2 regions of the Sporolactobacillus terrae genome follow, and region 2 is predicted to be linked to the other one. Evidence: predicted binding sites of a transcription regulator. Region 2 holds the regulator's gene; the other holds the start of a gene.
What was found. Region 2 encodes CtsR, which represses protease genes until heat stress. Its sites were predicted from a motif close to ATGGTCAATAAAGGTCAAACA; they were not measured.
Positions count from the first base shown of each region.

Region 1: K7399_RS03325 (ATP-dependent Clp protease ATP-binding subunit) is a predicted target of CtsR. The motif match lies at 6,845-6,865, and genes of this name have one in related genera.

Region 1 covers NZ_CP082837.1:731,569-743,118, forward strand. Annotated here, with positions in the region: gene K7399_RS03290 (hypothetical protein) at 1-289, shown strand, start outside; gene K7399_RS03295 (glycosyltransferase family 2 protein) at 416-1,387, shown strand; gene K7399_RS03300 (GtrA family protein) at 1,414-1,839, shown strand; gene tagD (glycerol-3-phosphate cytidylyltransferase) at 2,019-2,417, shown strand; gene K7399_RS03310 (CDP-glycerol glycerophosphotransferase family protein) at 2,410-3,567, shown strand; gene K7399_RS16205 (CDP-glycerol glycerophosphotransferase family protein) at 3,692-5,935, shown strand; gene K7399_RS03320 (universal stress protein) at 6,270-6,713, shown strand; gene K7399_RS03325 (ATP-dependent Clp protease ATP-binding subunit) at 6,911-9,115, shown strand; T-box leader at 9,247-9,473, shown strand; gene tyrS (tyrosine--tRNA ligase) at 9,551-10,801, shown strand; gene K7399_RS03335 (YtxH domain-containing protein) at 10,949-11,179, shown strand; gene K7399_RS03340 (metallophosphoesterase family protein) at 11,282-11,550, opposite strand, start outside.
Region 2 covers NZ_CP082837.1:2,888,231-2,899,780, forward strand. Annotated here, with positions in the region: rRNA gene K7399_RS13735 (23S ribosomal RNA) at 1-836, shown strand, start outside; rRNA gene rrf (5S ribosomal RNA) at 909-1,025, shown strand; tRNA gene K7399_RS13745 (tRNA-Val) at 1,031-1,103, shown strand; tRNA gene K7399_RS13750 (tRNA-Thr) at 1,111-1,183, shown strand; tRNA gene K7399_RS13755 (tRNA-Lys) at 1,192-1,266, shown strand; tRNA gene K7399_RS13760 (tRNA-Gly) at 1,282-1,356, shown strand; tRNA gene K7399_RS13765 (tRNA-Leu) at 1,367-1,455, shown strand; tRNA gene K7399_RS13770 (tRNA-Arg) at 1,468-1,541, shown strand; tRNA gene K7399_RS13775 (tRNA-Pro) at 1,551-1,624, shown strand; tRNA gene K7399_RS13780 (tRNA-Ala) at 1,707-1,779, shown strand; gene K7399_RS13785 (CtsR family transcriptional regulator) at 2,080-2,538, shown strand; gene clpC (ATP-dependent protease ATP-binding subunit ClpC) at 2,892-5,342, shown strand; gene radA (DNA repair protein RadA) at 5,466-6,875, shown strand; gene K7399_RS13800 (PIN/TRAM domain-containing protein) at 6,996-8,099, shown strand; gene ispD (2-C-methyl-D-erythritol 4-phosphate cytidylyltransferase) at 8,137-8,826, shown strand; gene ispF (2-C-methyl-D-erythritol 2,4-cyclodiphosphate synthase) at 8,830-9,333, shown strand; gene gltX (glutamate--tRNA ligase) at 9,432-10,913, shown strand; T-box leader at 10,979-11,193, shown strand; gene epsC (serine O-acetyltransferase EpsC) at 11,370-11,550, shown strand, end outside.

The DNA of each region.
Region 1 (11,550 bases), 1.2 Mb from region 2:
GAAGCGAAATCTGGATCGGGAAATGAATGAAGAACTGCTTGTACAGAACGCAGAGCCTGCTGAATATCGCACGATTGGATTAATTAATGATGATCAGACCGAGGTCGGAAAAGTACATATTGGCGTGCTTGTAGCGATTTCACTGCCGGATGACGCTGAAGTCACGGTTCGTGAGAAGGATAAACTAGAAGGCAGCTGGAAAACGCTTCAGGAGCTTAGTGATCCATCTATTCTGGAACGAATGGAGAGCTGGTCCGGCTTTGCGATTAAAACATTACAAAAACAATGAGCACCTAGTTGTGAAAAGAATTTCATTTTGCCGTATTCCTAGAGCAGCAACGGTATACTATCAATTGATTCTAGGAGAAAAAGGAATCACTGTTAGAAAGGGTACTCATTAGAAGGAATGGAGCAGATGGTGACAATGAATGAAGAAACGCTGCTTAGCATCGTTGTTCCCTGCTACAACGAAGAAGCGGTTCTTCCAGAGACTTTTAAAAAATTAAGTGAACAGCTTCGCGATTTAAAGATCAGTGGTAAAATCGATCAGTCAAGCTTTATTGTGTTTGTTGATGACGGCAGTACGGATCGGACCTGGGCGCTTATCCGTGAAAAAGCGGAAACCGATGCATGTATTCAAGGCGTGAAGCTGAGCCGAAATTTTGGACATCAGCACGCACTGATTGCAGGCATGGAAACGGTCAGCAACCAAGCCGATTGTGTCATCACAATTGATGCAGATTTGCAAGATGACGTTCGAGCAATTCATGCGTTGATTGACAAGTATCATGAAGGATTTGACGTTGTTTACGGCGTAAGAAAAAGCCGTGATCAAGACAGTTTTTTCAAAAGAAACTCGGCTTTAGTCTTTTATAAACTAATGGCCAAGATGGGCGTAAAGCTGGTTCCAAATCATGCGGATTTCCGATTGCTCAGCAGAAGAGCCGTGCAGGCGTTTAAACGCTATCAGGAAGAGAACGTTTTTATTCGCGGGATCATTCCGCTGCTTGGCTTTAAATCAGCCAAGGTTTATTATGATCGCCGCAAAAGGTATGCGGGAACATCGAAATATCCACTGAAAAAAATGCTCGCTTTTGCCGCTGACGGGATCACTTCTTTCAGTATTGTTCCAATTCAATTAGTCATGAATATCGGATTCTTCTTTGTATTGATCGGCACAGGAATCGCTGCTTACGCATTGATCAACTGGCTGCTTGGCCACACGATCAGCGGATGGACGTCTCTGATTCTGTCGATATGGCTGATTGGCGGTATGCAATTAATTGCCATTGGCGTTATTGGCGAATACATTGGAAAAATTTTTACGGAAACAAAAAAGCGTCCGAGGTATACTATAGAAATCACGACATGGAACAAGAACAAATAACTTGATGACAAGGGAATGCGGCGATTGTGGGCAGTAAATCGGAACAGTACAAGCGGGATGAAATGCGTACGAATCATTCGAACTGGCGCTGGCTAAAGCAGGCGATTCTGTTTGGTTTCGTCGGGGTAAGCAATACAGCGGTGGACTTTATTGTTTTTTACTTACTGACGCATTTTGTATTGATCGACTATGTGATCGCGCAAATCGTTTCGTATGGAGCCGGAATGCTGAACAGCTATCTATGGAATTCAAAGGTAACCTTTGCCGAATCAATGCATTCGCGAGTCAGAGCAATAAAATTTGTAGTGTTAAATGCGGCTGTATTAGGGATTACCTTAGCAGCAATGCATAGCATGCTGTTTTTGCCCTTGTACTTGAATAAAGTCATCAGCACGCTGATCGGACTCAGTGTTAATTTTATTTTAAGTAAACGATGGGTATTCAAATCTTGATGCCGCAGGCACATTGACATTTAGCAGCGCAAAATGTAGAATGCATGTATTCGTATGTGTATGAAAAAAGTTGCAGCAGAAGTGCCTTGTTTCTGCGGGTCAGAATGCTTTTTAGCGGTTTAATACATGCCGTTGATCATGATTTTGTACACGATGGTATTAAGGAGAGCGTATGAAAAATGAGAAAAGTATTAACGTATGGAACTTTTGATTTGCTGCATTACGGGCATATAAATTTACTGAGACGTGCTAAGAAATTAGGCGATTATTTGATTGTTGGCCTGTCCACGGATGAATTTAACGCAATAAAGCATAAAGAAGCCTATCATAGCTATGAGAACCGTAAATTAATTCTTGAGGCGATTCGTTATGTTGACGAGGTCATTCCGGAAAAGGATTGGAATCAAAAGATTTCGGATGTCCAGCATAATGATGTTGATGTTTTTGTAATGGGTGATGACTGGAAAGGAAAGTTTGACTTTCTGAAGGATTACTGTGAAGTCGTTTATTTACCGCGTACGGTGGGCATATCAACGACAAAGATTAAACATGATTTGTTTACGATCAACAATGAGTAAGGAATTACTGATCGACGGGTACCTTTTTCTTTTTAAGGTACTTTTTAATGTATGTAAATTTTTTCCATTAAAGAAAAAAGTGGTTTTTGTCTGCTCCTATACAGATAATAGTCAATTTGTTTATGATGAGTTGACGAGAAGAGAAGAAAAAACAGAGGTGGTCTTTCTTTGCCGTGGAAAAGCCGCATGCGACCATTTTGCTGAAACAGGGGAAAGGGTCGTCCCGATTGAAACAATGCGCGTGGGTGCTATGGTACGCTCGGCATATCATTTGGCAACTGCAAAAGTCATTGTCATTGATAACTACTTCGGTTTTCTTGCCGCTGCGGCATTTAAAAAGACCGTCGTCTGCATCCAACTTTGGCACGCATGCGGGGCTTTTAAAACCTTTGGTCTGGAAGACCATTCTGTTGCATTGAGAACAGCGAGAGCTCGAAAGCGCTTTTTAAACGTATATCGGCATTTCGATAAGATTGTGGTTGGTTCCGATGCGATGCAAGAAATTTTCAAGCAATCATTCGGTTTAGACGAGTCCCATTTTATTCACTTGGGTATTCCACGGACCGATCTTTTTTTTGACTTAAACCGGGAAAAACAAGCTGAAAAATCTTTGCATTGGCTAAGCAGCGGAAAAAAACTTCTTTTATACGCACCAACATTTCGTGATCCTCCGATGCATCAACTCGCTTTAAATCTGGCGGTCATGAAAAAGGAGTTGGCAAGCGACTATGTGTTGATTCTGCGTCTGCATCCTTTGGAGCAAAAGGAAGTTGATCGCAATATTTTTCGTGATCCATTTATTATTGACGGATCGAAGTGGGAGGATGTTAATGAGTTGTTGCTTGTTACGGACCTGCTTATCACGGATTATTCATCAATCCCTTTTGAATTTGCGCTGTTAAAGCGCCCGATGATTTTTTTCCCTTATGATTTGCATCACTATGAAAAAAGCAGAGGATTGAGGGAAAACTATACAGAGATGGTTCCGGGACCAATCGCATCATCAACGCAAGAATTAGTTCAAATGATCAAGAAACAGCGCTTTGATGCACAAAAAACGGCACAATTCTCAGCATACTGGAATCAGTATTCAAAGGGGCAGTCAAGTAGGCTTGTCGTTGATTATCTTTTCGATTGTTTAAGCAAATAAACAACAGCATGCAAAAATGAAGCAAATAGGGATAGGGGAAACGGTTTATGGGTTCTTCCATGACTGGAGAGACATCGGAAGCAAAAGACTATAGATTCTACAACAACCAGGAGGAACAGGGGAAATGATCAGTGAGCAAGCTGAAAAACAAATTAAAAAGATGATGAAGCCGATGATTACGCATTTTGGTGCCAGTCCGAATGAGTGGACGCTCACGATTCGCTTCGACCCAATGGCTAATGAGAAGTACATAAAACGCATGGAGGTACGTCTCTGTGATCGTTTTGGCGATGAGTCCTTCAGCGCCCCTATTCGTTCTGTGGAAAGGGATGAAAATGATTATTGGTCTGCTCAAGCTGTTTTGGCATTGGAACCCATACAGCAATCGCTTTTCGAAAGGGACTATTGGGATTTCTTTATTCGAGTCTCTATCGATCAATCGCTCTTAGAGCAGGTATATGCTGAACTGGATGAAGTCGATGCTGATGCGGCAGCAAATGTTCATGAATCAGCTCCGGATGAGACGGTTGCATTAGACATTCGTTTACGGGCAGCAGGTCAAAGGCAATCTTTAGATGTTTTCAGCATTTATAATGAAGAGAACGATCAAATGCTGATTCCCTATTACACGAATCGTAAACGCCTGTCGCTACGTGTTGATGAGGTTCATGTCATGTCGCGTATCGATCGTGTTGCAATTAGTAGAAACTTCATGCTTACTTTGGAAGGACATGTTGTCTTTCCTTTTTCCGATGTGCTTTCACGGCCGGACATTCAAAAAAAAATATTGCTTGTTGATGCAGATGAAAAAATTATCGCTGAATGGCGTGCTGAAAATGTTGAACGTCCTGATTTGACTGAAGAGGCAAAATCACTTGGAAGAAATTATGATTGGGCCGGTTTTTCGATCGTCCTTGATCTAAAGCCGATTGCAACGCAATTTGCTGATGTGGAAGCACCGACTTCGCTTTACTTCCGCATGGAGCTTACGCATAAAAAAAACGGTATGCTGTTTACTGAACACCCGGTTCGTATTCTCGCGCGTCGCAAAGTAATTACCGGGCGGCATATTATAAAGTTGAATGGACTTAAAAAGAGTTTAATTGTGAAACGCAATCGTAATCACAGCCTTGTATTCCAAATTGCTCCTTACATGATACGTGATGCTGTGAAAAGAAAAGTACGTCGGAGCGTCGGCCGAATTCGAAAAAGCAAAGCGTTTATTGCTGTTTATCATCGACTGTTCCAAACGCTCTCTCACCTCCCCCAAAAAAAGAATCTGGTCATGTTCGAGAGTTTCTTCGGTCGACAATACAGCTGCAATCCGAGGGCTATTTATGAATACATGCGGGATCATTGTCCGGAATACCAGTTGGTCTGGATCGCAAACGCGAATTACATCGATCTGTTTGAACAGTATCAGCTTCCTTATGTTAAACGATTCTCGCTAAAATGGCTCATGCTTATGACGCGAGCAAATTATTGGGTAACCAATGTGCGTTTGCCTCTTTGGATGTCGAAACCAAAAGATACGATCTATCTGCAGACCTGGCATGGCACGCCGCTCAAACGACTGGCTTTGGATATGGAAGAAGTACATATGCCGGGGATAAATACAGAAAAGTACAAACGTGATTTTCTTGCAGAGACGGCCCGCTGGAATTATCTGATTTCCCCGAATGCCTATTCATCGGAAATCTTTGCTCGTGCATTCGGTTTTGAGAACGAAATGATTGAATCGGGTTATCCAAGAAATGATTTTCTCTATCAAAGTAACGATAAAGGGACTATCGATGCGATTAAGGATCGTATTGGTTTGCCAAAGGATAAAAAAGTTATTCTCTACGCGCCGACTTGGAGGGATAATCAATTTTACGGTAAAGGGCGTTATCGTTTTGAACTTGCTCTTGACTTGCAGCGTATGCGGGAGTCGCTTGGCGAAGACTATGTACTGATCATGCGCATGCATTATTTGATAGCCGATCATCTGGACTTGTCTGAATTCAAAGGCTTTGCTTATGATTTCTCGCATCACGAAGATATCCGCGAGCTCTATTTGATTTCGGATCTGCTCATTACCGATTATTCATCGGTATTCTTTGATTACGCAAATTTGAAACGGCCGATGCTCTTTTTCACTTACGATATTGAAGACTATCGCGATCATCTGCGTGGTTTCTATTTTGATTTTGAAAAGAAGGCGCCGGGACCTCTTGTGTTGACGACAGACGAATTGATTCAGGCCGTTAAGAAAATCGCTGAATCTGGATTTGCGGTATCGGACCATTTCGATGAATTTTATCAAAAGTTCTGTTTGTTGGAAAGTGGTCATTCCGCGGAAAAGGTTGTTAAACGTGTTTTTAAATGAATGCGGATTGGTAAGGAAATCGATCAAAAATGTGATTTGTTTATAAGGGTCTCGTACAACGACAGCATGCAGTTCTGAAGCAACTTTATCGTGCAGACTGTTTAGGTTGATGTAGGAACAAAGCATAAGTAAGTGTAGGGTGTTTCAACGTCCAAAACGGACGGTTGAAATGCCCTATTATCATTTATTCTGCTGCTCATTTTATCCGCTGTTTGATAATGTGAAAAAATTGTCATTATTGAAAGCTTTTTAATGGAAAATGCGCTTACATTTTTCGTGTTTGTGGTATATGATAAATAGAGAGAGATGATAAAGAAGCATGGGAAGGTTGGCGATGAGAATGTATAAGATTCTGGTTCCTGTTGATGGTTCGGATCCCGCAATGCGGGCAGTTGACGAAGCGTTGGCCATCGCTTCAGGAAAGAAAGAGGCCGAGATTACGCTGCTCTATGTGAGCCCGTCTCCAGTCTATTTTCCATTTTATTCGATGGTTGGTCCTTCGCTGGACGCAGATGTTAAAGAAGTGGAAGAACGTGAAGGCAATCAGATGCTTGATGATATTATCGCGAAAGCTGTTGCACCAAAATCAGTAACTTTACGCAAAAAGCACCTTTATGGAATTGCTGCACAGGAAATATGCGACTATGCGAGTGATACAAAGAAAAACATGATTGTAATGGGGCATCGAGGCATGGGTGCATTTGGACAGGTCATGCTTGGAAGTGTCAGCAATAAAGTGCTGCAATTGGCAAGCTGTCCGGTACTTATTGTGAAATAAACCATTTATTAGAAATGAATAGATGCATGAAAATCGTGATGAATGAAAACCTTTATGAAGCAAACACTTTATAAAGGTTTTTTTTACTTTATACTTGAAAGTCAAATAAGGTCAGACTATAATAGAGGCATAAGGTCAAATAAGGTCAAATCAAAAAAGTGTTTGGCCGCTAATCAAACTGAAGGAGGTTTGATCTCATGCTATGCGATGAATGCAAGTTAAACCAAGCAGTGATTGAAATGAATGTGATGATTAATGGCCAACAAAGACATCTCCATCTTTGTGAGGAGTGCTATGCGAAAATGAAAAATAATTTCGGTATGCCGTCATTTTTTCAAGGCGGAGCTTCCCCATTCGATGATTTGTTTCGCAGTTTAATTCAGCCGTCCATGGCGTCCGGTGAAAATAAAGCCCAAGAAAATGGAATGAATTTTGATGGATTGCACGGCAATAATCAACATCCAGGCGGCAGATCCGGCGGTCGTAACGGACTTCTTGATCAAATCGGTAGAAATTTGACGGAAGCGGCCCGACAAGGAAAGATTGATCCGGTTATTGGCCGAGAACGTGAAGTTCAACTCGTGATCGAAACGTTGAACCGAAGAAATAAAAACAATCCGGTATTGATTGGTGAACCTGGTGTCGGCAAAACGGCAATTGCTGAAGGACTCGCTTTGAAAATCGTCGAAGGAAAGGTTCCGGCAAAACTGGCTAATAAGGAAATTTACCTTATTGACGTGTCGTCCTTAGTGGCAGGGACAGGTATAAGAGGCCAATTTGAACAGCGGATGAAACAATTGATGGCAGAACTGGAAAAGCGAAAAAATTGTATTGTATTCATTGATGAAGTTCACCTTCTCGTCGGCACCGGTTCTGCTGAGGGAAGCTCAATGGATGCCGGGAATATTTTGAAACCGGCCCTTGCGCGTGGCGAACTGCAAATTATTGGTGCAACCACGTTAAATGAATACCGTAAAATTGAAAAAGACGCAGCACTTGAACGGCGTTTCCAACCGATCGTGGTTAATGAACCGACTCAGGAACAAGCCATTCAAATCCTGAAAGGTATTCAATCGAAATATGAGAACTATCATCATGTACACTATACCGATGATGCGATAAAGGCATGTGTCACATTATCTGCAAGATATATTCAAGATCGCTTCCTTCCGGATAAAGCAATTGATCTGATGGATGAGTCCGGATCGAAGGTCAACTTGAATCTGACGCCTGTAGACACTGAGAGTGTTAAGACGAAAATTGCTGAAATCGTCAAGGCAAAAGAGGATGCGACAAAGCAGGAACAATTCGAGACAGCTGCCCGCCTGCGTGACCAGGAGCATGCGTACAAAAAACAACTGGAACAATTAGAAAAGATCAAGGCCAACGGCGCAGAATTGCCGGTTACTGGTAACGGCTCAGTCGTTGATGTTGAATTAATTCAGCAGATTGTTGAACAACGCACTGGGATACCGGTGCGCAAATTGCAGGCTGATGAGCAAAACAAGATGCGTAACTTGGCGGAACAGCTGAATGCAAAAGTAATCGGTCAGAAAGAGGCCGTCGAGAAAGTCTCTCGGGCGATTCGCCGTAACCGGACCGGATTCCGCAAATCGACACGGCCAATCGGATCCTTCCTGTTCGTCGGACCAACGGGCGTCGGAAAAACCGAATTGGCGAAGACACTTGCTGAAGAAATGTTCGGTGAACGCGATGCGATGATCCGTATTGATATGAGCGAGTACATGGAGAAACATTCGGTATCGCGTTTGATCGGTGCACCTCCGGGCTATGTCGGCCATGACGAAGCAGGTCAACTCACCGAAAAAATTCGCCGCAAACCGTACAGCATTATTCTGCTCGATGAGATTGAAAAAGCGCATCCTGATGTGATGCACATCTTCCTACAGATCTTGGATGATGGTCGCTTAACCGACAGTCAAGGCAGAACAGTAAGTTTCAAAGATACGGTTATTATCATGACCAGCAATGCAGGAATTAAGAATAGATCCGCATCCGTTGGTTTCGGCGCATCGAGTGATCGTGAAGACTTGATTAAGCAGCTCGAAGATTATTTCCAACCGGAATTTTTAAACCGTCTGGATGGAATTATCAAATTCAACGCGCTGAAGAGAGATGATCTGCTCGAGATCGTTGATTTGATGCTGAGCGACATCCGCAAAGCCGCCTTAGAACAAGGCATCACACTTGAAGTTACTGACGCTGCTAAGAAGAAACTTGCAGATTTAGGCTTTAGTCCTGAATTTGGTGCACGACCTTTGCGCCGTGTCTTAGAGGAAAAGGTTGAGGATCAGATTTCCGACCTGCTTCTCGACCACGGTGAAGCAAAGAAAATGACGGTTGACGAAGTAGAAGGTAAGATTAACGTTACAGCTGAATGATAACGTTTGAACGGAAAATCGTGTGAACCAAGTGTCACACGATTTTCTTACATATCAGTGCATTGTTAGCCTCTTCTTTCATTTGTTTGACAGAAGTAGTGAAACGTGGCAAAATGAAATACACAATAGAGCAATAAACGATGAAGGGAATCAGTAACCGGTCGAAAGGACTTGTGCAGAGAGCAGGCGGTTGGTGCAAGCCTAGCAGTCCCCGACGGTGAATTACCTCCCAGAGTTTCTTCTGCGAACGATACGATCGAGTAGTGGAAGACGGCCACAACCGTTATGAGTCAATTAAGTGATTGTTTGATAGATGAACAGTCATCGAGGATGGTACCGTGCGATCAGCACTCCTTATTTTTAGGAGTGCTTTTTATTTTTCCTGTTTAAAACAGGGATTTCCAGTCAAACTATTGATGAAAGGGTGTTTCCTTTATGGATATCATTGATGATTTAAAATACAGGGGTTTGATCAACCAAGTTTCAGATGAAGAAGCACTGCGTGAAGCGCTGAAAAAGCCAATGACTTTTTACTGCGGGTTTGATCCGACCGCCAATAGTCTGCATGCAGGAAATTTGCTGGTTATTGTCATTATGATGCGTCTGCAGAAGGCGGGACATCATCCAATTGCACTGGTAGGCGGCGGAACGGGGATGATCGGCGACCCAAGCGGGCGTTCAACGGAGCGACAGCTAAATACAAAAGAGGTCGTGCAATCTTATGCAGACAGCCTAAAGAAACAGCTGGATCATTTTCTCCACTTTAATGAAGGTAACGCAACCTTCGCGAATAATGCCGAGTGGTTAAATGAGCTTTCAACCATTGAATTTCTACGTGATGTCGGCAAATATTTTACACTTAACTACATGCTCTCCAAAGACTCCGTGCAAACGAGACTTGAATCCGGCATTTCATTTACCGAGTTTTCCTACATGCTGCTTCAATCATTTGATTACCTGAATCTTTATGAGAAGAAGGGCTGTCGCATGCAGATCGGCGGCAGCGATCAGTGGGGAAATATTACCGCTGGATTGGAATTGATTCGCAAACGCGGACATGAGGAACATGCGTTTGCAATGACCTTCCCGCTGATTACAAAGAGCGACGGCACGAAATTTGGAAAGTCGATGGGTGGAGCGATTTGGCTTGATCCTGAACGAACAACGCCTTACGAATGGTATCAATTCTGGATTAACGCTTCGGACGATGATGTCGTTAACTTTTTAAAATACTTTACCTTCCTTACTAAGGATGAAATCGAAACCCTCGCAAAAGAAGTTGCAGAGCATCCAGAGGAACGTAAAGCGCAAAAGACACTTGCACGCGAAATGACGATCCTGGTTCATGGTGAAGAAGCATTGAAGCAAGCAGAGCATATTTCACAGGCTTTATTCAGCGGGAAGGTGGCACAGCTCAGCGGGGCGGAAATTAAGCAAGGATTTAAGGATGTACCAACGTATCAAGCACCGCGTAATGAGCCGGTCAAACTTCTCGACTTGCTGGTGGAAGCAGGGGTTACGTCATCAAAACGTCAGGCACGTGAGGATATTACAAACGGTGCGATTTATATCAACGGAGTACGTCGAACCGACCTGCAGGATGTCCTGACCGAAGAGGATCGAGTCGACAACACGTACATTATTGTTCGTCGCGGCAAGAAAAAATACACACTGATTCAATTTTAAATGCAAGCCTCGTGCATAAATTCTACACGAATCGCACAAAATTGTATCGAAAAAGGAGCGATAACCACTGCTGAGTGGTATACTTCTATTAGTTGAAACAATTTAAGAGATTTGAATCTATGTTCGGCGACAAGGAGGACGTTTTCAATGAGTAACAAAGAAAAATGTTCATGCAGCGGGGCAAGTATCAAGGAAATGTTGGTTGGCGGAATGATCGGCGGTGCAATCGGGGCATCGATTGCTTTGCTTTTTGCACCAAAATCAGGCGCGGAAGTCCGTAAAGATCTTTCCGTAAAAGAATGGGTTGACTGCAGTGTTGATAAAGTGAAACAGACGGCTTCCAATCTGTTGAATAAGGACAATGAACCGTACAGTTGAGTTCAAATCTTAGCCATTTAAAAAGCTCTTCGCACAGATGTAATCTGCGCGAAGAGCTTTTTATGTACAAGAAGATGCATTTGATTGGGTGCCCCATCCTAATTATCCGACATGCTCCGTTGTTTTCGCCGGAAGTGTCAGACAGTTGAGCTGTCCGCCGAAGACGCAACCACCATCAATACCGATAATATTATTCTTGCCAAAGTAAACATCATATGAATCATGTGATTCATGTAAATTCACGGTCGGAGTATGTCCAAAGATGATTGTTTTGTCACCATGGTAGCCTTTAAAGAAGAGTTCACGAATCCATAAAAACGTGTCCTCAGATGTTTCACTGATTGGTTTCTCGGGATCTACTCCTGCATGGA
Region 2 (11,550 bases):
CCATGGAGCTTTACTGCAGCTTGATATTGGATGTGGGTATCGTTTGTACAGGATAGGCAGGAGCCTTGGAAGCCGGACCGCTAGGTTCGGTGGAGGCATCGGTGGGATACTGCCCTGACGATATCGACATTCTAACCCTGAACCGTGATCCGGTTCGGAGACAGTGTCAGGCGGGCAGTTTGACTGGGGCGGTCGCCTCCTAAAAGGTAACGGAGGCGCCCAAAGGTTCCCTCAGAATGGTTGGAAATCATTCGCAGAGTGTAAAGGCACAAGGGAGCTTGACTGCGAGACCTACAAGTCGAGCAGGGACGAAAGTCGGGCTTAGTGATCCGGTGGCACCGCATGGAAGGGCCATCGCTCAACGGATAAAAGCTACCCTGGGGATAACAGGCTTATCTCCCCCAAGAGTTCACATCGACGGGGAGGTTTGGCACCTCGATGTCGGCTCATCGCATCCTGGGGCTGAAGTAGGTCCCAAGGGTTGGGCTGTTCGCCCATTAAAGCGGTACGCGAGCTGGGTTCAGAACGTCGTGAGACAGTTCGGTCCCTATCCGTCGCGGGCGTAGGAAATTTGAGAAGAGCTGTCCTTAGTACGAGAGGACCGGGATGGACACACCGCTGGTGTACCAGTTGTTCCGCCAGGAGCATACGCTGGGTAGCTATGTGTGGACGGGATAAGTGCTGAAAGCATCTAAGCATGAAGCCCCCTTCAAGATGAGATTTCCCATGATTTTAATCAGTAAGACCCCTTAGAGATGATGAGGTTGATAGGTCTGGAGTGGAAGCACGGTGACGTGTGAAGCGGACAGATACTAATCGGTCGAGGACTTAACCCAAAACAAACAATTGGATGAATGACTTTGAAGTTTTCGTTACCGGTTTTGAAGGCTCGTGAGAGCCGGTTTAAGTCTGGCGGTTATAGCGAAGAGGTCACACCCGTTCCCATCCCGAACACGGTCGTTAAGCTCTTCTGTGCCGATGGTAATTGGGGGCTGTCCCCCTGTGAGAGTAGGTCACTGCCAGGCATTGCGGAGGATTAGCTCAGCTGGGAGAGCATCTGCCTTACAAGCAGAGGGTCATAGGTTCGAGCCCTATATCCTCCATTTTTATGCCGGTCTAGCTCAATTGGTAGAGCAACTGAATCGTAATCAGTAGGTTGGGGGTTCAAGTCCTCTGACCGGCACTGTGAATGAGCCACTAGCTCAGGGGTAGAGCATCTGACTTTTAATCAGAGGGTCGAAGGTTCAAATCCTTCGTGGCTCACCATCTGTTTATTATTATGCGGAAGTAGTTCAGTGATAGAACATCACCTTGCCATGGTGGGGGTCGCGGGTTTGAATCCCGTCTTCCGCTCCATTTTATCTATGCCGGGATGGCGAAATTGGCAGACGCACAGGACTTAAAATCCTGCGGTAGGTGACTACCGTGCCGGTTCGAGTCCGGCTCTCGGCACCATTTCAGTTATTTGCGCCCTTAGCTCAATTGGATAGAGCGTCTGACTACGGATCAGAAGGTTAGGGATTCGACTTCTCTAGGGCGCATTGATTTATCGGGAAGTGGCTCAGCTTGGTAGAGCACCACGTTCGGGACGTGGGGGTCGCAGGTTCAAATCCTGTCTTCCCGATTTTTTGCAAAAATAATGGACAGGTTATTCTCATTATTTTTGTAGGTCGGTAACGACTCAATTTATTGTGTATTTCATAAATGGGGCCTTAGCTCAGCTGGGAGAGCGCCTGCTTTGCACGCAGGAGGTCAGGGGTTCGATCCCCCTAGGCTCCACTTAAATTAATTGTTAGCCAATCGGCTGATTGAAACAGCTGAAGCAGCGTTCCTGTTTTTTACTGAGGAACGCTGCTTTTTTACAGATAAAAAGAAAGTTTATGATTTTGCTTTATCGATCTGCTTGTACCTGTAAATGGGTTTTTACGATGAGAAAATAAGCATCTGATGAGTGGTTGAGTATTTTTCAAAACTGTGGTGTTTAGACGTAATAAATCGCTTGTTCAGTTGATTATTTCCTGAAAATCATACATAATAAAGTTATAGTCAAAGTTAGTCAAAGTCAGGGAGGGTGCTACGGTGAGAAATATCTCTGATATTATTGAGAAGTATATTAAAGAAATTCTCGATTCGAATGATATCATCAAGTTGAAGCGAAGTGAATTGGCGGAAAAGTTTCAATGTGTCCCTTCACAGATCAACTATGTTTTGAAGACGCGTTTTTCCATTGAGCGCGGTTATGTTGTCGAAAGCAAGCGCGGCGGCGGTGGCTATATTCAAGTCGTCAAGGTGCGCCCGGTTACCGACGCAGAACTGATTGATGAAATGATTGGCCTCATCGGCTATCGGTTAACACAAAGTATGGCGGAATCGATTGTCATGCATCTGCTTGAGGAAGATGTGCTCAGCGACCGCGAAGCACGATTGATGATGACGGTTATGAATCATACAGCGATTAACATAGATATCCCTCTAAGGGATGAGCTGCGAGCGAATCTTATGAAGGCAATGCTTCGCTCACTCACATACAGCAGATGAGCTTCTGTCTCAGCGTTGCAGAATACTTGGAGGCCTCATCTTGGTAAATACCTTTTTGTTTGGCTATAATAATATACTAAATTAGGAATGAGCAGCAGACCCGCACAGTGAGCTGTCCATTGCTCAGCGTTGGCATCTTTTTTCAGTGCAAAGAGGATTTGGTAGTCCTGCTGCCGAATAGTATTAGATACCGGCGTCTTGTGAGTGTTCATTAGCTGTTTCATTCCGAAAAAACAGGTGGAGAAAGATCAAAATGACCTTTTAATGAATAGTGTACAGGTAAAGGTTTTTTGAAACCGTATTGATTGACTAAGGCCAGTGACAAGAAACAGCAACTAAAGGAGGCCACCGTTATGATGTTTGGACGATTTACAGAACGCGCTCAAAAAGTACTCGCGCTTTCACAGGAAGAGGCGATGCGTCTTGGGCATAATAATATTGGAACAGAACATATTCTGCTCGGCCTCGTACGTGAGGGCGACGGTATCGCTGCCAAAGCGCTGCTTGCTTTGAATCTGGATCCTGAAAAAATCCAGAAGGAAGTCGAAGCATTAATCGGCAGAGGCACGGATGAGGTACAGACCCCGCACTACACACCGCGTGCAAAGCGCGTTATTGAACTTTCGATGGATGAGGCAAGAAAAATCGGGCATTCATACGTGGGAACGGAGCATATTCTGCTCGGGCTGATCCGCGAGGGCGAGGGAGTTGCTGCCCGAGTCTTGAATAATCTTGGGGTCAGTTTAAATAAAGCACGCCAACAAGTTCTGCAGCTTCTCGGCAGCCATGAAGCGAACTCAGGCAGTGCCCAGGGACGAAATGCCTCGCATGCGAGCACGCCGACGCTGGACAGTTTGGCACGTGACTTGACCGCAATGGCCAGTGACGGCTCTCTTGATCCGGTTATCGGACGAAGCAAAGAAATTGAGCGTGTGATTGAAGTCCTCAGCCGCCGTACGAAGAACAACCCTGTTCTGATTGGTGAACCTGGTGTTGGTAAAACAGCAGTAGCTGAAGGGCTGGCACAAGAAATTGTAAACAATGAAGTCCCGGAAATCCTAAGGGAAAAAAGGGTCATGACTTTAGATATGGGAACAGTTGTCGCCGGAACAAAATATCGCGGCGAGTTTGAAGACCGCTTAAAAAAGGTAATGGACGAAATTCGTCAAGCCGGCAATGTCATTCTGTTTATTGATGAACTGCATACGCTGATCGGCGCAGGCGGTGCGGAAGGAGCGATCGATGCTTCGAACATTTTGAAACCGTCACTCTCTCGCGGCGAGCTGCAGTGCATCGGTGCCACGACACTTGATGAATACCGAAAGTACATCGAAAAAGACGCGGCTTTGGAAAGACGTTTCCAGCCGATCAAGGTCAAGGAACCGACAAAGGACCAATCCATTCAGATTTTGAAAGGGCTGCGCGATCGCTATGAAGCACATCACCGCGTAAAGATTACAGATGAAGCGATCAAAGAGGCGGTTCGCTTGTCCGACCGCTACATCTCGGATCGTTTCTTGCCGGATAAAGCGATTGATTTGATTGATGAGGCAGCATCAAAAGTTCGGTTGCGTTCCTACACGGCTCCGCCGAACCTAAAGGAACTGGAACAGCATCTTGAGTCGGTTAAAAAAGAAAAAGACTCCGCGGTGCAAAGCCAGGAATTTGAAAAAGCAGCCTCACTTCGCGATCAGGAACAGAAGCTGAAAGAACAGGTTGATCGCTGCAAAAAAGAATGGAAAGAAAAGCAGGGCAAAGAAAATACGCAAGTCCTTCCTGACGACGTAGCACTTGTTGTGTCGAACTGGACCGGTGTTCCGGTTGTCAAAATGGAGCAAAAAGAGAGCGAACGGCTGCTGAACATGGAATCCATTCTACATGAGCGCGTCATCGGACAAAATGAAGCGATCAATGCGATTTCTCATGCGATTCGCCGGGCGAGGGCTGGATTGAAAGATCCGAAACGGCCGATCGGCTCCTTTATTTTCCTCGGACCAACCGGTGTCGGCAAGACGGAGCTTGCGCGTGCGGTTGCTGAAACGCTGTTTGGTGACGAGGAGTCGATCATACGTATCGATATGTCCGAGTACATGGAGAAGCATACAACATCACGGCTCGTTGGATCGCCGCCAGGTTATGTTGGTCATGATGAAGGCGGACAACTTACAGAAAAGGTACGTCAAAAGCCTTATTCGGTGATCTTGTTTGACGAAATCGAAAAAGCACATCCGGATGTATTCAATATTTTGCTTCAAGTGCTTGATGACGGACGTTTAACGGATTCAAAGGGCCGGACAGTCGATTTTCGCAACACGGCAATTATTATGACCTCAAATGTTGGCGCAAGCCAATTAAAAAAGAATAAGTATGTGGGCTTCTCAGTGGATGAAGAAGGTCATGAGTACAAAGAAATGAAAGAACGGGTTATGGGCGAACTGAAACGTGCGTTCCGTCCGGAATTCTTGAACCGAATTGATGAAATTATTGTCTTCCATGAACTGAAGAAGGAAGAACTGATGGAGATTGTCACTTTACTTGCCGATCAGTTGAGAAATCGACTGTCAAATCAAGGCATACAAATTGATCTGACGGATGCGGCAAAACGACAGATTGTTGAAGAGGGCTACGATCCTGAATACGGGGCGCGCCCGCTGCGCCGGGCATTGCAGCGCAAGGTCGAAGACAAATTGTCTGAAGAGTTGTTGAAGGGCAATATTAAGAAAGGGACGAACGTTGTCATCGATTATCAAGATGGAGAATACTCGGTGAATCAGAAAAAGGAAGAAGCCGTACTGAAATCCTGAGTGTCCGCCAAAACAACGTTTCGTTATGATGTTAAAGAAGCCAAAGTTTTGATAAAGCCTTGGCTTCTTTGCTTATTTTGAGAAGTTTTTTCAGTTTCAGAACAGAGAAAGGTAAGTGATCCGATGGCAAAAAACAAAACCGTTTTTATTTGCCAAGAGTGTGGCTACGAGAGTCCAAAATGGATGGGCCGATGTCCCGGCTGTCAGCAATGGAACACATTGGTTGAGGAAATCATCAGACCGGCTGCGCCTGGGTTGAGGCAAGGCAGCGGAACGGTAAGCATGCCTTTCCGATTGACTGAGGTCGTTCTGGAAGAAGAACCTCGCATTAAGACGGGGATGACTGAACTGAATCGTGTCCTCGGCGGAGGCGTTGTTCCTGCTTCGCTGACGCTCGTCGGCGGTGATCCTGGGATCGGGAAGTCGACCCTGCTGCTGCAAACCTCCGACCAACTGGCACGTGGCGGGCACCGCGTCCTTTATATTTCCGGTGAGGAATCCGTTCGACAGACAAAAATGCGGGCAACACGACTCGGAGTCTCTTCTGAAGCACTTTATGTACTTGCTGAAACCGATATCGGTCAGATTGAGCGTCAAATCGAACAGGTAAATCCGGAAATTATGATCATTGATTCGATTCAGACGATCTATAATTCGCAACTTTCGTCCGCACCAGGAAGTATTTCCCAAGTCAAGGAGTGCACCGCATATCTGCTTAGACTCGCCAAGCAGCAAGGCATCGCTGTTTTCATTGTCGGGCATGTGACCAAGAATGGCGCTTTGGCAGGACCAAGGACACTTGAGCACATGGTGGACACTGTATTATATTTTGAAGGAGAACGCCATCACACCTTTCGTATTCTTAGGGCGGTTAAAAACCGCTTTGGTTCAACGAATGAAATGGGAGTATTCGAAATGAAGGAAGGTGGGCTTGTTGAGGTCGCCAATCCTTCGGAAATCTTTCTGCAAGAACGAGCAAAAGGGGCGGCGGGCTCGGCAGTCACAGCCTCAATGGAGGGAACACGTCCTCTTTTGGTTGAAGTCCAAGCACTAGTCACACCGACAAGCTTCGGCAATCCACGCCGTATGGCGGCAGGTCTCGACAATCACCGCATTGCCCTGCTAATGGCCGTGCTGGAGAAACGGGTGGGTTTGCTGCTGCAAAATCAAGACGCATACATCAATGTGGCCGGCGGCGTGAAACTTGACGAACCGGCAGTGGATCTTGCTGTTGCTATAAGTATTGCTTCCAGTTTTAACAACCGTCCGACGAAAGTAACCGATGCATTTGTCGGCGAAGTCGGTTTGACCGGCGAGGTACGGCGCGTCTCGCGTATTGACCAACGGATCAACGAAGCGTCTAAGCTTGGTTTCTCGCGTATTTTTGTCCCGTCTAAGAATCTTGGCGGTTGGTCCATACCGGATGGCGTTTCCGTGATCGGTGTCGACTCTCTTGCTCAGGCGATTAAATTAGCCTTGGGGACCGAACGCGAAGCCGCTCCAGAGCCTGATTTTTTTCCATCTGATTTTTAAACATCTGTGCGATGAAAAGAAGAAGCAAGAGGTGCGGCATGAAAAAAAGTGAACATCTTGAAAAACAGCAAGTTTTGATTTTTGTAATTTGTCTATAATGTGTTGGGGAGGTGAATGGAAATGATAAAACGGGTAATTCAACTATTCTTTGTATTAATTGGCGGTACACTTGGCTTTGTCTATCTACCGAAAATCATTTTTCTATTAAATTTAGGAAGCGGCACGCCGAGATGGATCAGCTCGCCTTTTGCCGGTATGGTGGTTGGCGGGGTGATCATGGCATTTTTATCCTTTTTGTTTGTGGACTCATTGGTACATCTGATTAAAGCCTTTGAAGATCGGATCATCAAGGCACCGGTGACCGATGTTTTATTCGGTACATTGGGACTTGGATTAGGCTTAGTGATTGCATTCTTAATTCAGTTGCCGCTGTCGAGTCTGCCTGGAGGGATCGGTACGATACTGGGAATCTTTATCTATATTTTTCTCGGTTACTTTTTCTTTCAAGTTGGCTTTAAAAAGCGTGACGAGCTGATCAGCCTTTTCCGGCTGCCGTCCAAAACAAAAGATAAGAAGAAAGATTTGCGTGCAGAAAATACGCAAGCTACCGACTACATTCCTTACAAAATTTTTGATACCAGTGTCATTATTGATGGGCGGATTGCCGATATCTGCCAAACGCGTTTCCTTGAAGGGACAATGGTTATCCCGCATTTTGTTCTGGAGGAGTTGCAGCACATTGCTGATTCATCGGATGTGTTGAAACGAAACCGCGGCCGACGCGGCCTGGACATTCTGAATAAAATTCAAAAAGATCATTCAATTCACGTTGATCTTTATGAAGGCGATTATGACGACATTACCGAAGTGGACAGCAAGCTTGTTCGTTTGGCTAAAGAAATCGACGGGATTGTGGTGACAAATGATTTTAATCTGAACAAAGTTTGTGAATTTCAGAAAGTGCCGGTACTTAACATCAATGATCTGGCAAATGCAGTGAAACCGGTTGTTCTTCCAGGTGAGGAACTGCGCGTGCAAGTAATCAAGGATGGAAAAGAGCAGAATCAAGGGGTTGGCTACCTTGACGATGGGACAATGATTGTGGTAGAAGAAGGACATAGGTATATAGGCAAGACGATTGACGTCATCATTACCAGTGTTTTGCAAACATCTGCTGGCCGAATGATCTTTGCCAAGCCTAAATTGCTTGAGAAGGCACTCTGAGGTAGTGGATTGCCTTCAATTCGGAGGCCGTATCAGATTGGACTATCAAGTGGTTGTTCTCGCCGCAGGTCAAGGAAGGCGAATGGGTGCCGGCACAAATAAAGTGCTGCTCGATTTAGCAGGGACACCGGTAATTGTGCGGACGCTGCGTGTTTTTGAGACGGATCCTATGTGTTCCGGTATTGTTCTCGTTACACGCGCTGATGAAGCGGATCAATTCCGCACATTAGTCCAGCACTATCATTTGGCAAAAGTAAGAGCTTTTGCAGAAGGTGGAAAAGAACGTCAGGAAAGTGTTTATTCAGGGCTTGAGCGACTGCCTCAAGACCCGAAGATGATTGTTCTGATTCATGACGGTGCACGTCCGTTCATCACGCATGCGTGCATTGCCAAAGCGGTTGAATCAGCCCAGGAATATGGTGCTGCGTTGCTTGCAGTTCCTGTCAAGGATACGATAAAGCAGGCGGCTCAATTAAAAGTTGAGAAAACATTAGAAAGAAAAAGCTTGTGGGCGGCACAAACCCCGCAGGCTTTTCGATTATCCGTGATCCGAGAAGCACATCAACAGAGTGCTGCCGTACATTTTATGGGCACGGATGACGCGTCATTAGTTGAACGGCTCGGGATGCCGGTTGCTGTGGTTGAAGGAAGTTATCGCAATATCAAGCTGACAACCCCGGAAGACCTGCTGATCGCGCAGCTGTTCATGGAGAGAGAGGAGAAATAACCGATGAGAATTGGTCATGGTTTTGATGTTCACCAATTCGCAGAGAATCGCGATTTGATTATCGGCGGTGTCACGATCCCCTACGAACGGGGACTCGTCGGTCATTCGGATGCCGATGTTCTGCTTCATGCGATCAGCGATGCGCTGCTCGGTTCCGTTGCAGAAGGCGATATAGGCAAGCATTTTCCGGATACTGATGAAGCTTATAAAGATGCAGACTCCAAGCAGCTGCTCGCTGAAGTCGCCGGTATCGTGCGCGCCAAGGGTTTTGTGATCAGCAACGTTGACAGCGTGGTCATTGTCCAGAAACCGAAGCTGGCCCCTTATATTGGCGAGATGTGCCAAGTGATTGCACGCGTTTTGAACCTTTCGGAGGATCAGATTAACGTCAAAGCGACGACAACAGAGAAGCTGGGCTTCACCGGCAGAGGCGAAGGAATCGCGGCAGAAGCCATTTGTCTTGTTGAAAAAATGACACCTGAAGAAGAATCCATTATTACGCGATAGAATTTGCACAGTTTCTTTTGCTTTTTCATGCATTTGATGGACAACCATTGCGTAGAACGTGCTAAAATAAAAATGAATAACAGAAAGTGGTGAATGCGTTGACAGAAGAAGTCAGGGTACGCTATGCGCCGAGTCCGACAGGCTTTCTGCATATCGGAAATGCGCGTACCGCAATTTTTAATTATCTTTTTGCACGCCATGCCGGCGGCAAATTTATTATTCGTATTGAAGACACCGACCAAAAACGTAACGTTGAGGGCGGGGAAGAAAGTCAGCTTAACTATTTGAAGTGGCTTGGCCTTGAATGGGATGAAAGTGTCGATGTCGGCGGAGCATACGGACCTTACCGCCAAATGGAACGTCTCGATATCTATAAAAAGTATTACGAACAGCTTCTCGAAAAAGGACTTGCTTACAAGTGCTACTGCACGCCTGAGGAATTGAAGGCGGAACGCGAAGAACAGATGGCAAGCGGGCATACACCGGGCTATTCAGGAAAATGCCGTCATCTGACTCCGGAACAAATCGCACAGTACGAAGCTGAAGGCAGGAAGCCGACGATCCGTTTTCGTATTCCTGACGATCAGAAAATTGAGTTTGACGACATTGTCAAAGGTCATCTAGCTTTTGACTCAAATGACGTTACCGATTTTGTGATCGTCAAGCAAAATGGTGTGCCGACCTATAACTTTGCGGTCGTTATTGACGATCACTTGATGAAGATGACGCATGTTCTTCGCGGTGAAGAACACATCTCTAATACACCGAAACAGATACTCTTGTTCCAGGCCTTTGGCTGGGAACCACCGGTTTTCGGTCATATGACCTTGATCGTCAACGAAAATCATAAGAAATTGAGCAAACGCGATAACAGCATCGTTCAGTTTATCGAACAGTATAAGAATCTTGGCTTCCTTCCGGAGGCATTGTTCAACTTCATCACTTTGCTCGGCTGGTCGCCAAAGGGCGAAGAAGAACTATTCTCGCGTGATGAATTTATCAAACTGTTTGATGCCGACCGGTTAAGCAAATCGCCGGCAATGTTCGACAAGTCAAAACTTGAATGGATGAATGGGCAGTATATTAAGAAGATGTCCAAAGAAGACTATGTTGCAATGACACTGCCGTACCTTATTGATGCAGGCTTAGTTCCTGCCAATATGACGGATGAGCAGCGCGAATGGGCGACAAAAGTTGTCCTTCTATATCAAGAACAGCTGCACTATGGTGCAAACATTGTCAACTTGTGCGACATGTTCTTTAATCATGATCTTGTTAAAACGGATCTGACCAAGGACGAGCAGAAGATTCTTGAAGGCGAGCAAGTGAAAGATGTCCTGACGGTCTTTGACCGCGAGCTGCGTAACCTGCCGGAATGGACAGCCGAAGCGATTGCACCGAAGATCAAAGTGACACAAAAGGAAACGAAGCAGCGCGGCTGGAAACTGTATATGCCAATTCGCGTGATTGCAACCGGGTCGCAGCATGGTCCGGAACTTCCTGAAGCGCTTGAGCTGCTCGGAAAAGAACTTGTACTCAAACGTCTGGAAACCTATCTTTCATCAGAACAGACCGTTTGAGCTGTTCAGGCAGAAAGCCGATCCCTGAAGGAGACGTTTTTCCGCAACACGCATAATGTGTTAGTAAACGAACGATGACGAGGTTAAGTAGAGATCTGTGCACCCGGACAGAGAACGCGGCCATAGGCTGGAAGCCGCTCGGGAAGCAGATGATCGAATTGCCCCTCTGAGTGGATCGCTGAAACAGAAAGCAGTAGGCGAAGACGGCAGCCGCCGTTATCGGCATAGAGTGGAGATTATCTCAAACAAAGTGGAACCGCGCCAAAGAGGCGTCTTTGTGTCGACCGGCACAAAGACGCTTTTTTAACACTGGTAAGAAAGTATAGAAAATAAAAGATTTAAGGAAACGAGTAAGTGCAACTAAGCCTTTGCCTTCGCCAGAGGCTTGGCAAAGCCAAGTTTTCTAATACATGAACGGTTCTGAAAGTATGGAAAGCAGCAAGGAGGCGGACATCTGTGCGCAGCATTATTGCAGAAGATCTGCACAATGTTTTTGACCAAGATCCGGCGGCCAGAAGCAAATGGGAAGTCATTTTAACCTACTCAGGTCTGCACGCGATCTGGACGCACCGCATCGCGCATTGGCTATGGAAGAAGAAACGTTTTTTTCTCGCCCGCGCTTTGTCGCAAGTTTCAC